DNA from 2 places in the Streptomyces sp. NPDC057654 genome. Region 1 is predicted to be linked to the other one. Evidence: predicted binding sites of a transcription regulator. Region 1 holds the regulator's gene; the other holds the start of a gene.
What was found. The regulator HrcA, encoded in region 1, represses chaperone genes, less so after heat shock. The targets are predictions, from matches to a motif close to TTNGCACTCNGNNNNNCNGAGTGCNAA.

Region 1 (7,738 bases):
TGTTCATTACGAGCCACCACCTGATTGAACGCGGCGGCCAGTTCCGCCAGCACGCCGGTCTGCGCGCCGGACAGCCTGACCCGGAAATCGCCGTCGCTCAGAGCGGTCAGCGCGTTCAGCAACGGACGCAGTTCGGCGGCCCGTACCCACTGGCCCTGCGTGTCCCCCGCAGCGATGACTGCCGTCGGAACAGCGGTTTCTCCACTCATGGCCACCCACTTACGTAACTCGGTGCGTATGAGCGTGGCCAGTCTGTCACTCTGTCGGTGTCGGAAACGGCACTATGCCGGAACTGGTCAGGAGCTACCCGGTGGGTACATCATCTTCTGTTCAATGGGGTGCGGCGGAGCCGCACGGGGTCCCCTCGCACACCGTTCCCGGACACGCCGAGACGGCTGGATCCAGCCAGGCCGAGCCCGTACCGAACGGGTCCGTCCCGGAGGGCTGTGTTCCCGACGTTCTCGACGGTCCCGACGTTCTCGATGGCCCCGGAGATCCCGATGGCCCCGGTGATCTCGGTGATCCCGGTCCGCCCGCCGCCGCCCGTATCGCGCCCACGGCCCGTACGCGCCTGCCCGGCAACTCCCTCGCGCCCCTGGCCGGCCGCCAGTTCGTACGGGCCGCCGTCGCCGAATGGACCGCGCTCGCCCTCCCCGGGGTGCGCGGGATCACCGACCGCCTCACCGAGGACGCCGTCCTGCTGGTGAGCGAGCTGGTGACCAACGCGGTGGTGCACGCGGGCACCTCCGTCGAGCTGCGCGTCGCGCTCGACGGCGGAGACGGGGGAAGGGGCGGCGGACGGCTGTCCTCCCTCTGCGTCGAGGTCACGGACTACCACCCGGCCCGCGTGCTGCGGGCCCGGCCGCCCTGCGACATCGACGACGAACTGCCGCGCACCGGCCACGGCCTGCGCCTCGTCGCCGAGTGCGCAGAATCCTGGGGCACGACGTACCACCGCACGAGCAAGACCGTCTGGTTCCGGCTGCCCGTCGTGCCCGGCGCCCAGCCGCCGCCCGAGGCCGCCACCGCCGGCGACCAGGCGCTCCTGCGCGACCTGCGCGTCGCCGAGATCCTCGCCCCCGCCCCGCGCCGCTCGGCCGACGGCCCCGCCGACCCCGACTGGATCAGCCACGGCGCGCTGTCCTTCCTCGCCGAGGCCTCCGAACTGCTCGCCGGACAGTTCGACGAGGACATGGTGGCCTCCCTCGCCGCCCAGCTCCTCGTGCCCCGGCTCGCCGACTGGTGCGCGGTCTGGCTCGACACCGACGGCCACGTGCCGCGCCTGTCCCGCGTCTGGCACACCAGCGAGAGCCGCATCGAGACGCTGCGGCTCACCCTGGAGAAGGACCCGCCCCGGCCGCCCGCCGCCGCCCTCGGCAGCGCCGTCTCCTGGCCCTGGCCCGGCGAACCCGGCGCCTACGGGCCCGGCGGCTCCGCCCTCGCCTGCCGGCTCGTCGCCGGGGGCCGCGGCGTCGGCACGATACTGCTCGGCCGGGCCGGACTGACCCGCACGCCCGACGAGGTCGTCGGCCTCATCGAGGACTTCGCGCGCCGCGTCGCGCTCGCCCTCGCCTCCGCCCGGCAGTACACCCGGCAGCTCACCATCAGCCAGGTCCTCCAGCGCGGGCTGCTGCCCCGCCGCCTCGCCGACATCCCCGGCGTCGAGCACGCCGTCGTGTACGAGCCGCGCGGCGACACCTGCGCGGGCGGCGACTTCTACGACGTCTTCCAGGCCGCCGAGGGCCGCTGGTGCTTCGCCCTCGGCGACGTGTGCGGCAGCGGCCCGGAGGCGGCCGTGGTCACCGGGCTCGTACGGCCGTGGATGCGGCTGCTCGCGAAGGAGGGGTACGGCGTCGGCGAGGTGCTCGACCGGCTCAACCGGATGCTCGGCGAGGACGCGGTCGAAGGGGCCGTCGGCGCCGTGGGGGCCGTCGCCACCGCGACGGAGAGCGGGCCCGCGGGGCCAGTGGAGGCGCCGGACGACGGCGGCCCGGACAGCGGCGCCCGCTTCCTGTCCCTGGTCTACGGCGAGCTCGCCCCGCTGGGCCCCGGCCTCGGCGTCCGCTGCACGCTCGCCTGCGCCGGCCACCCGCTGCCCCTGCTGCTCGGCCCCGACGGAACGGTCCGCCCCGCCGCCGGCTCCCAGATGCTGCTCGGGGTGATGGAGGAGGCCGCCTATGTGAGCGAAACCTTCGACCTCGCCCCCGGTGACACGCTGCTGTGCGTGACGGACGGCGTGACGGAGCACCGGCGCGGGCCCGAGCAGCCGGACCTGTTCGACGACCACGACGGGCTGACGACCGTACTGGAGGGGTGCGCGGGGCTGAGCGCGGGCGGCGTCGCCGAGCGCATCCGGCGGGCGGTCCACGATTTCGGGACGACGCCGCCGGACGACGACCTGGCGTTGTTGGTGCTGCGGGCGCAATAGCGGAGGGTAGGGTTCCGGCCCGGACGGCGGGCGGCGCCGATGCCGGACAATGGAGCCCATGCCTTCCGTACTGCCCGATGGTGAGCCCGTGCCCGACGACGGGGCGCTGCCCCCGCACGCCCTGACCGGGGCGGCGGACCGGCCGCTGGGCTTCTATCTGCACGTGCCGTACTGCGCCACGCGGTGCGGCTACTGCGACTTCAACACCTACACCGCCAGTGAGCTGCGCGGCTCCGGCGGCGCCCTGGCCTCGCGCGACAACTACGCCGAGACGCTGGCGCAGGAGGTCCGCCTCGCCCGGAAGGTGCTGGGCGAGGACCCGCGCCCCGTGGAGACCGTCTTCGTCGGCGGCGGCACCCCCACCCTGCTGCCCGCCGCGGACCTGGTGCGCATGCTCGCCGCGATCCGGGACGAGTTCGGGCTCGCCGACGGCGCGGAGATCACCACCGAGGCCAATCCGGAGTCCGTGAACCCGGCCTACCTGGCGGAGCTGCGGGCCGGCGGCTTCACGCGCGTCTCGTTCGGAATGCAAAGCGCGCGCCAGCACGTACTGAAGATCCTCGACCGCACGCACACGCCCGGCAGGCCCGAGGCGTGCGTCGCCGAGGCGCGCGCCGCGGGCTTCGACCATGTGAACCTGGACCTGATCTACGGCACGCCGGGGGAGAGCGACGCGGACTGGCAGGCGTCCCTGGAGGCCGCGATCGGCGCCGGCCCGGATCACGTCTCCGCGTACGCGCTGATCGTCGAGGAGGGCACCCAGCTCGCCCGCCGCATCCGCCGCGGCGAGGTCCCGATGACCGACGACGACGTGCACGCGGACCGCTACCTGATGACGGAGGAGGCGCTGTCGGCCGCCGGATTCAGCTGGTACGAGGTGTCCAACTGGGCCACCACGGAGGCCGGCCGCTGCCGTCACAACGAGCTGTACTGGCGCGGCGCGGACTGGTGGGGCGCGGGCCCCGGAGCCCACAGCCACGTGGGCGGCGTGCGGTGGTGGAACGCCAAGCACCCGGGCGCGTACGCCCAGGCGCTCGGCGACGGCCGCACGCCCGGCGCGGGCCGCGAGCTCCTGTCGGCGGAGGACCGCCGCGTGGAGCGCATCCTGCTGGAACTGCGGCTCGCCGAGGGCTGCCCCATGGACCTCCTCGCCCCGGCCGGGGCCCGCGCCGCCGCCCGCGCGCTCGCGGACGGGCTGCTGGAGCCGGGCCCGTACGAGCACGGACGGGCGGCGCTGACGCTGCGGGGGCGGCTGCTGGCGGACGCGGTGGTGCGCGACCTGGTGGATTGACAGGAGGGCCGGCTACCCCGTGACGAAGTCGATCAGCTCCTCGACGCGGCCCAGCAGCGCCGGCTCCACGTCCTTGTAACTGCGCACCCGGCCGAGGATGTGCTGCCACGCGGCGCCCGTGTTCTCCGGCCAGCCCAGCGACCGGCAGACGCCCTTCTTCCAGTCCTGGCCGTGCGGGACGGACGGCCAGCCCGCGATGCCGACGGAGGCCGGCTTCACGGCCTCCCACACGTCGATATAGGGGTGGCCGACCACGAGAACGTTCGCATCCGTGACCTCGGCCGCGATACGGGACTCCTTGGAACCGGGCACCAAGTGGTCGACGAGCACGCCGAGCCGGGCGTCCGGAGCGGGCGCGAAGTCGCGGACGATGGAGGGAAGATCGTCGATTCCCTCCAGGTACTCGACGACGACGCCTTCAATGCGCAGGTCGTCGCCCCAGACGCGTTCGACCAGCTCGGCGTCGTGGCGGCCCTCGACGTAGATGCGGCCCGCGCGGGCCACGCGCGCCCGCGCGCCCGGGACGGCCACCGACCCGGAGGCCGTACGGGCCGGGCCCCGCGCGGCCCGCTGCTGCGGCCGTACGAGCGTGACGACGCGGCCCTCCAGCAGGAATCCGCGCGGCTCCATCGGGAAGACCCGGTGCTTGCCGAACCGGTCCTCCAGCGTCACGGTCGGCCCCTGGGCCGTCTTCTCGCACCGGATCACCGCGCCGCAGAAGCCCGTGGCGACCTCCTCGACGACGAGGTCGGGGTCGGCCGGCACCTCGGGGGCGGGCGCGGTCTTCTTCCACGGGGGTGTCAGGTCGGGGCCGTACTCTCTGCTGCGCATCCGCCAGACGATAGAAAACGGGACGGGGAGCGCGTCACGACACGCCGAAGCGGGCCGCCAGAGCGTCGCGTTGATCACGTACGAAACGGGCATCCACCACGGCTCCGTGACCCGGCACGTACACCGCGTCATCACCGCCGAGCGCCAGCAGCCGGCCGAGGGCGGCCGGCCACTGCCGGGGCTGGGCGTCCGGCCCGGCCTGCGGTTCGCCGGACTCCTCGACCAGATCGCCGCAGAAGACGATCTCCGGCGGGCCCGTCACGCACACCGCGAGGTCGTGCGCGGTGTGCCCCGGCCCGACGTCGGCGAGCAGCACCTGCCGCCCGCCGAGGTCGAGGGTCAGCTCGCCGGTGACGGTGTGGTGCGGGCGTACGAGCAGGTCGGCGGCTTCCGCGGCGGCGGAGGGGGCCACTCCGTGCCGTACCGCGTCGTGCCGCAGCTCGTCCTTCGCGCCCGCGAGGTGACCGTCGAGCCCGGCCGCGCCGTACACCTGGACCCCGGCGAACGCCGCCGTGCCCAGCACATGATCGAAGTGCGGATGCGTCAGAGCGATATGCGTCACGGGACGGCCGAAGAGCCGCCGCACCTCGCGGCGGATGTCCGCGCCCTCCAGCAGCGTCGACCCGGTGTCGACGACCAGCACGCCCGTATCGCCGCGCACGGCCCCCACCGTGCAGTCCCAGCCCGGCAGCCTGCGCCGCACCACCCCCGGCGCGAGCGTTTCCCAGTGCGCCTCTTCCCAACTGCTCTTCATACCCAGACGCTAGACCTTGGGTCCGGCGAGAGCGCGATACGGTTGCCCGTCGGACCCGTCCCGCCGACGGGCCCGCCCTTGCCCTGGTCGTGGCACCCGGCCGTACACTGGCTGAGGGTGGCTGGCACTCGTGACCATGGAGTGCCAAGTGGGCGCCGAGTGAGAGACAGGGGAAAGTCCCCGGTGGACGGCTGGACGGGAGGTGTGCGCGATGCTGAACGAACGCAGGCTTGAAGTGCTGCGCGCCATCGTCCAGGACTATGTGGGCACGGAGGAGCCGGTCGGCTCCAAGGCGCTCACGGAGCGGCACCAGCTGGGCGTGTCCCCGGCCACGGTGCGCAACGACATGGCGGCGCTGGAGGACGAGGGCTTCATCGCCCAGCCCCATACGAGCGCGGGCCGCATCCCGACCGACAAGGGATACCGGCTCTTCGTGGACAGGCTGGCGGGCGTCAAACCGCTGTCGACGCCGGAGCGGCGGGCCATCCAGAACTTCATGGACGGCGCCGTCGACCTCGACGACGTGGTGGGGCGCACGGTCCGGCTGCTCGCGCAGCTGACCCGGCAGGTCGCCGTGGTGCAGTACCCGTCGCTGACGCGTTCCACCGTGCGCCATGTGGAGCTGCTCTCGCTGGCCCCGGCCCGCGTCATGCTCGTACTGATCACGGACACCGGGCGGGTCGAACAGCGTATGGTCGACTGCCCGTCGCCGGTCGGCGAGACGGCGCTCGCGGATCTGCGGGCGCGGCTCAACAGCCGGGTGGTGGGACGCCGGTTCGCGGATGTGCCGCAGCTGGTGCAGGACCTCCCGGAGTCCTTCGAGGCGGAGGACAGAGGAACCGTTTCGACGGTGCTGGCGACTCTGCTGGAGACCCTGGTCGAGGAGACCGAGGAGCGGCTGATGATCGGCGGCACCTCCAACCTGACTCGATTCGGGCATGATTTCCCGTTGGTGATCCGGCCGGTGCTGGAGGCGCTGGAGGAGCAGGTCGTGCTCCTCAAGCTGCTGGGCGAGGCCAAGGATTCCGGCATGACCGTACGCATCGGGCATGAGAATGCTCATGAAGGGCTGACGTCCACATCGGTCGTCGCCGTCGGTTACGGTTCGGGCGACGAGGCAGTCGCCAAACTCGGCGTGGTCGGACCGACCCGCATGGACTACCCCGGAACGATGGGAGCGGTACGCGCAGTGGCACGTTACGTCGGACAGATCCTGGCGGAGTCGTAAGTGGCCACGGACTACTACGCGGTCCTCGGCGTACGACGGGACGCCTCGCAGGACGAGATCAAGAAGGCCTTCCGGAGACTGGCGCGTGAGCTTCACCCGGATGTGAACCCGGATCCGAAGACCCAAGAGCGGTTCAAGGAGATCAACGCCGCTTACGAGGTGCTGTCGGACCCGCAGAAGAAGCAGGTCTACGACCTCGGCGGCGACCCGCTCTCACAGACGGCGGGCGGTGGCGGAGCCGGCGGCTTCGGCGCGGGCTTCGGCAACTTCTCCGACATCATGGACGCTTTCTTCGGGCAGTCGTCGCAGCGCGGCCCGCGGTCGCGCACCCGGCGCGGCCAGGACGCCATGATCCGGCTGGACATCGACCTGAGCGAGGCCGCGTTCGGGACGACGAAGGACATTCAGGTCGACACGGCGATCGTCTGCGCGACCTGTAGCGGCGAGGGCGCGGCCCCCGGCACGTCCGCCCAGACCTGCGACATGTGCCGCGGCCGCGGCGAGGTCTCGCAGGTCACCCGGTCCTTCCTCGGCCAGGTCATGACCTCGCGGCCGTGCCCGCAGTGCCAGGGCTTCGGCACCGTGGTGCCGACCCCGTGCCCGGAGTGCGCGGGCGACGGGCGCGTACGGTCCCGCCGTACGCTCACGGTCAAGATCCCGGCGGGCGTCGACAAGGGCACCCGCATCCAGCTCGCGGGCGAGGGCGAGGTCGGCCCCGGCGGCGGCCCGGCCGGCGACCTGTACGTGGAGATCCACGAAAACCCGCACCCGGTCTTCCAGCGGCGCGGCGACGATCTGCACTGCACGGTCACCATCCCGATGACCGCGGCCTCGCTGGGCACGAAGGTGCCGCTGGAGACGCTGGACGGGATGGAGGAGGTCGACATCCGGCCCGGCACCCAGTCCGGCCAGTCGATCCCGCTGCACCAGCGCGGCGTCACGCATCTGCGGGGCGGCGGGCGCGGGGACCTCATCGTCCATGTCGAGGTGCTGACGCCCAGCAAGCTGGACCCGCAGCAGGAGGATCTGCTGCGCCAGCTCGCGAAGCTGCGCGGCGAGGAGCGGCCGACGGGCGAGTTCAAGCCGGGGCAGCAGGGGCTGTTCTCGCGGTTGAAGGACGCTTTCAACGGCCGGTAGGCCGGTGGAGTCTCGGCGCGGCGGGGGGGGGGGGGCCGGCACCGCCCCGGACGGCCGCCCCGCGGGGTC
Region 2 (5,370 bases), on a different contig from region 1:
ACGAGGGAGGAACCGCCACCGGAGACGATGCCCTCCTCGACCGCGGCGCGGGTCGCGGAGATGGCGTCCTCCAGACGGTGCTTCTTCTCCTTGAGCTCGACCTCGGTGGCCGCGCCCACGCGGATGACGCAGACGCCGCCGGCGAGCTTGGCGAGGCGCTCCTGGAGCTTCTCGCGGTCCCAGTCCGAGTCCGTGGACTCGATCTCGGCCTTGATCTGGTTGACGCGGCCGGCCACGTCGTCGCTGTTGCCGCCGCCGTCGACGATGGTGGTGTCGTCCTTGGTGACGGTCACGCGGCGGGCGGTGCCCAGCACGTCCAGACCGGCCTGGTCGAGCTTGAGGCCGACCTCCTCGGCGATGACGGTCGCACCGGTGAGGGTGGCGATGTCGCCGAGCATGGCCTTGCGGCGGTCGCCGAAGCCGGGGGCCTTGACGGCCACGGCGTTGAACGTGCCGCGGATCTTGTTGACGACGAGGGTGGAGAGCGCCTCGCCCTCGACGTCCTCGGCGATGATCAGCAGCGGCTTGGAGGCGCCGGCCTGGATGACCTTCTCCAGCAGCGGCAGCAGGTCCTGGATCGAACCGATCTTGCCCTGGTGCACCAGGATGTACGGGTCGTCGAGGACGGCCTCCATACGCTCCTGGTCGGAGACCATGTACGGGGACAGGTAGCCCTTGTCGAAGGCCATGCCCTCGGTGAAGTCGAGCTCCAGACCGAAGGTGTTGGACTCCTCGACGGTGATGACACCGTCCTTGCCGACCTTGTCCATCGCCTCGGCGATGAGCTCGCCGACCTGCTTGTCCTGGGCGGACAGGCCGGCGACGGCCGCGATGTCGGCCTTGTCGTCGATCGGGCGGGCGGTCGCGAGGAGTTCCTCGGACACGGCCTTGACCGCGGCGTCGATGCCCTTCTTCAGGGCGGCCGGGGAGGCGCCGGCGGCGACGTTGCGCAGGCCCTCGCGGACCAGCGCCTGGGCCAGCACGGTGGCGGTGGTGGTGCCGTCGCCCGCGATGTCGTTGGTCTTGGTCGCCACCTCCTTCACCAGCTGGGCGCCCAGGTTCTCGTACGGGTCGTCGATCTCGACCTCGCGGGCGATGGTGACGCCGTCGTTGGTGATGGTGGGGGCGCCGAACTTCTTGTCGATGACGACGTTGCGGCCCTTGGGGCCGATCGTCACCTTGACGGTGTCGGCAAGCTTGTTCACGCCGCGCTCAAGGGCGCGACGGGCGTCCTCGTCGAACTTCAGGATCTTCGCCATGAGTTGCTTCAAGTCCTCTCGTTGCGATCCCCGGCCACGCGGCGGTGACCGCTATCGCTCAAACGAACTGCGCCCCGGGCGCCCGGCTTTTCAGACGCGGGGAACCAGGGGCGCAGAACAGGCAAACTTCGGTGAATTACTTCTCGATGATCGCGAGCACGTCGCGAGCCGAGAGGACGAGGTACTCCTCGCCGTTGTACTTCACTTCGGTGCCGCCGTACTTGCTGTAGAGCACGACATCGCCGACGGCGACGTCGAGCGGAAGACGGTTGCCGTCCTCGAAGCGGCCCGGGCCCACGGCCAGGACAGCGCCCTCCTGGGGCTTCTCCTTAGCAGTGTCCGGAATGACCAGGCCAGAGGCCGTGGTCTGTTCGGCGTCGAGCGGCTGGACCACAATGCGGTCCTCAAGCGGCTTGATGGCAACCTTGGAGCTGGCGGTCGTCACGATCCGACCTCCCCCTTCGGAGATCTCACGGGGTTAACTGTCTGAGGTGGCGACCAGGTGTGATCCGTCGTCGCGGGTGCCGGACCTGCCCGTCGCTGTGTTTGGCACTCCCCGGTGGAGAGTGCCAGGTGCGAGACTATGACGCGGTTAGCACTCGGTCAAGCGGAGTGCCAACGCGGCGCAATTCTGCGCATCGCGACCGGGGGGGGGTGCCGAGCGGCTGAGCGCCGCGTCCGACTGGCGGGGGGGGGGCCCCGCCCCCCCCCCCGCCCGCCCCGCGGTGGGGGGGCCCCGCGGCTCCGACATCTGGTGGGGCGGCATCCTGTGGACCTGCACCCCCGCCGGCGACGAGCAGGGCCGGATGACGGCGGAGATCCAGGCCGGCACCTTCGACTCGTACCTCGACCACCGCATCCTGTCCACGGACCTGGTGGCCACCGGCGTCGACCAGTTCGACATCGTGCGGGCGCTGATCGACCACGTCCAGGCGCAGCCGGGCGGCGACATCGGCATCGAGTACGGGCGCGAGCTCTCCGGCGTGCGGCGCGGCCAGTCCTACGCGCGCACCGACGTGGCCCGGGTCCGCGAGCTGGTGGACAAGCTCGCCGCCCTGGAGGACGGCTTCGAGTGGCGGGTGCACTGCTACCGCGACCCGAGCACCGCCCGGCGCGTCAAGCGGCTCCAGCTCGGCCACCCGAAGGTCCGTACCGGCGCCTCCGAGATCGTGCTGGACCGTCCCGGCCCGCTGCTGTCGTACAGCATCCCGACCGACGCGACCGTACAGGCCAACGTCTGGGTCGCGCGGGGCGCGAGCGACAACACCAACCAGGCCCAGGAGTCGGTCCCCACGATGTCCGACGTCAAGGCATTCGCCGCGGACCTGGAGTCCGGCTGGCCCCGCCTGGAGGGCACCTCCGACCACAGTTCGGTCAGCGACAAGCAGACCCTCGACGGCCTGGCCACCGCCGAACTGGCCCGTGCCCACCGGCCCGAGGTCATCCCCGAGGCGACCGTCCGCGTGGACGGCCGCATCACCCCGGCCCTGCTCGGGGCCACGGTCCGGCTGCGCATCCACGACCTGTGGAACCCGGCGGGCTCCGACTCCCGCTACCGGGTCGTCGGCCTGGCCGTGACCCCGCCGGAGCGGGCCAGGGCCGAGACCGCCAAGCTCTACCTCGAAGGGATGTAGATGGCCGCGATACCCACCGACCTGCTGGACCGCATCCGCGCTCTGGAACGGCAGGTACGGGCCCTGATGGGCAGCGCCAACACTCGGCCCGCGATGAACGACGTCCTCGACGGCAACCTGCTGATCGGCGACGACGGCCAGTTCCAGGTCAAGGGCCACGGCGACGACCTCGTCCACATCGGCCAGGTGCGCCCCGACTGGCCCGACGGCACGCGGCAGCGGGGCATGGTCGTACGGCGCGACGACGGCAAGGCCGCGCTGACCGTACGGAGCCAGGCGCCCGACGCCGACGGCCGCCAGCCGGTGCAGGTCTTCGACCACAGCGGCAACGCCGTACTCGCCGACGACGCGAGCGGTTCCGGGCTGGCCCGGCCCTACATCCCGTATCCGCAGCCGACACCGCAGGACGCCGCCCGCTGGGAGTCCACCTCGGCCACCGAGTGGACGACCCTCTACAGCGGCGACGCCGTCGTCCAGCACCCGCGGCTGTACTGCCTGATCGCCATGGAGACCACGGGCGACGGCGGCGAGCTGCGGCTGCTCGTCAACGAGCGCCAGGTCGGACCCACTTCGCAGACGACGCTGCTGTTCACCGAGCCCATCGGGGTGGACTACGACAGCCCCGTCGAATTCCAGATCCAGGCCCGCGCGGCCAACGAGACCAGCAGCGTGCGGTGTTCGCCGCGCGCCCTGTACGGGGTCCAGTCCTGACGCCCTGACGTCCCGACGCCCTGACCTACCGGCGTTCCGACGCTCAGGCCGTATGTCCCGCCGCGCGCTCCGGACCACCGCCATCCGCCAGTCACCAGCAGAGGAGGAGACCTACCTCGTGCTTCCCGAATCCATCCCCACGGTCATCGTCACAGGCCACTACCTGACCCCGGACGGCCGCCCGCTCTCCGGCACCGTGACCTTCGAACCGCCCTCGATGCTCACCCATAGCGCCACCGACGTCATGCTCGGCGGCCCCATCGAGGCGCGGCTCGACGACGACGGGCGGATGCAGGTCACCCTGCCCGCCACCGACACCCCCGGCATGAACCCGGAGAGCTGGGCGTACACCGTCACCGAGCGCCTCAACGGGGTGCCCGGCCGCCGCCCGTACAAGATCCTGCTGCCCGCCGAACGCCCCCGGACCGACCTGGCCGAGATCGCCCCCGCCGACCCGGGCACCCCCGACTACGTACCCGTCGCGGGACCCGTCGGGCCGCCCGGCGCCAAGGGCGCCCCCGGCAGCCGGATCCACACCGGCGACACCCCGCCCGCCGAGAACCTGGGCAGCAGCGGCGACCTGATGCTGCGCACCGACAACGGTGACCTGTGGCAGCGCGGGGAGAACGACTGGGGCAAGCCCGTCGGCAACTTCATGGGCCCCCAGGGCGTGCCCGGCACCGGCAACGTCGACACGGTCAACGGCAAGCCGGGGCCGGACGTCAAGCTGACCGCCGAGGACATCGGCGCCCTGTCCGCCTCCGGCGGCAGCGTCGCCGGCAACGTCGTCATCGAGGGCAACGGCAGCTCGCACGCGCTGGTCGTGCAGTCGGGCCAGTCCTACGTACGCGTCAACAAGGCCGGCGACCTCGAAACGACGAACAACGCCTACCTGTCCGGCAACCTGCGCGTCGGCAGCGGGGCGGGAGCGCTCGCCGGAGCCGCGGGGGCGGTCCAGCTCGCCAACGGGGCGGCCCCGGCCGAAGCCGCCGAGGACGGCGTGTCCCTGTACTCGGCGGGCGGCAAGCTCTTCGTGCAGCGCGCCGACGGCAGCGTGGTCGAGGTCGGCGAGGGCCAGACCGGCCCCCAGGGCCCCCCGGGGCCGCAGGGCCCGGCCGGCGCGGACGGCTCCTCCTCCAACGACTGGGCCCCGGAGGACCTGGGGTTCGTCGCCTGGACCTTCGACCCGGGGCTGGGCGACGGGAAGAGCGCGCTCAACGCGACGTACCCCGGCGACATTCCGGCCAGCGGCCGCATCTACTACGGCGCCGTCGTGCTGCGGAAGGCCACAGCCGTCAAGAACGTCTGCGTGCAGACCCTGGGTTACTCGGGGGGCTCCGGCGGCATCACGGCCGGGTCGTTCGCGGGGATCTACGACGCCTCCGGCAAGCGGCGGGCCCAGACCGCCGACCTGAGCAAGGTCTACCCGGAGACCCACGAGGTGGGCGGCGCGACCTCCTTCATTCCGCTGTCCTCCGCCGTCACCCTCCAGCCCGGCATCTACGTCATCGCACTCCTGCTGACGTACTCCAACTCCGCCAACTCGCCGCGGATCATGACCGGAAACGGGGGCTACGACGTGCCGGGCCGCTTCGGCCGCGCCAACGCCGTCCCGCGCACCGCGCTGTCGCCGACGAAGTCGAACACCTCGCTGCCGGCCTCGGTCAACTGGGCCACCGGCGTCGGCGCCCTCGGCACCCGCTACTGGATGGCGCTCGCCTGACGGACCGTCGCATTCCTCTCGCAGCCGACTGTCCTTTCAGACG

Region 2: groES (co-chaperone GroES) is a predicted target of HrcA. The motif match lies at 1,852-1,878, and genes of this name have one in related genera.

What each region holds. Positions count from the first base shown of each region.
Region 1 is NZ_JBHVHQ010000323.1:40-7,777, reverse strand. Features, by position in the region: partial or broken gene ACFU99_RS22925 (HAMP domain-containing protein) at 1-209, opposite strand, end outside; gene ACFU99_RS22920 (SpoIIE family protein phosphatase) at 548-2,428, shown strand; gene hemW (radical SAM family heme chaperone HemW) at 2,487-3,719, shown strand; gene ACFU99_RS22910 (DUF3097 domain-containing protein) at 3,732-4,550, opposite strand; gene ACFU99_RS22905 (MBL fold metallo-hydrolase) at 4,585-5,304, opposite strand; gene hrcA (heat-inducible transcriptional repressor HrcA) at 5,516-6,532, shown strand; gene dnaJ (molecular chaperone DnaJ) at 6,533-7,669, shown strand.
Region 2 is NZ_JBHVHQ010000546.1:75-5,444, reverse strand. Features, by position in the region: gene groL (chaperonin GroEL) at 1-1,259, opposite strand, end outside; gene groES (co-chaperone GroES) at 1,396-1,704, opposite strand; gene ACFU99_RS30230 (hypothetical protein) at 1,985-2,893, shown strand; gene ACFU99_RS30225 (hypothetical protein) at 2,894-3,604, shown strand; gene ACFU99_RS30220 (hypothetical protein) at 3,657-5,327, shown strand.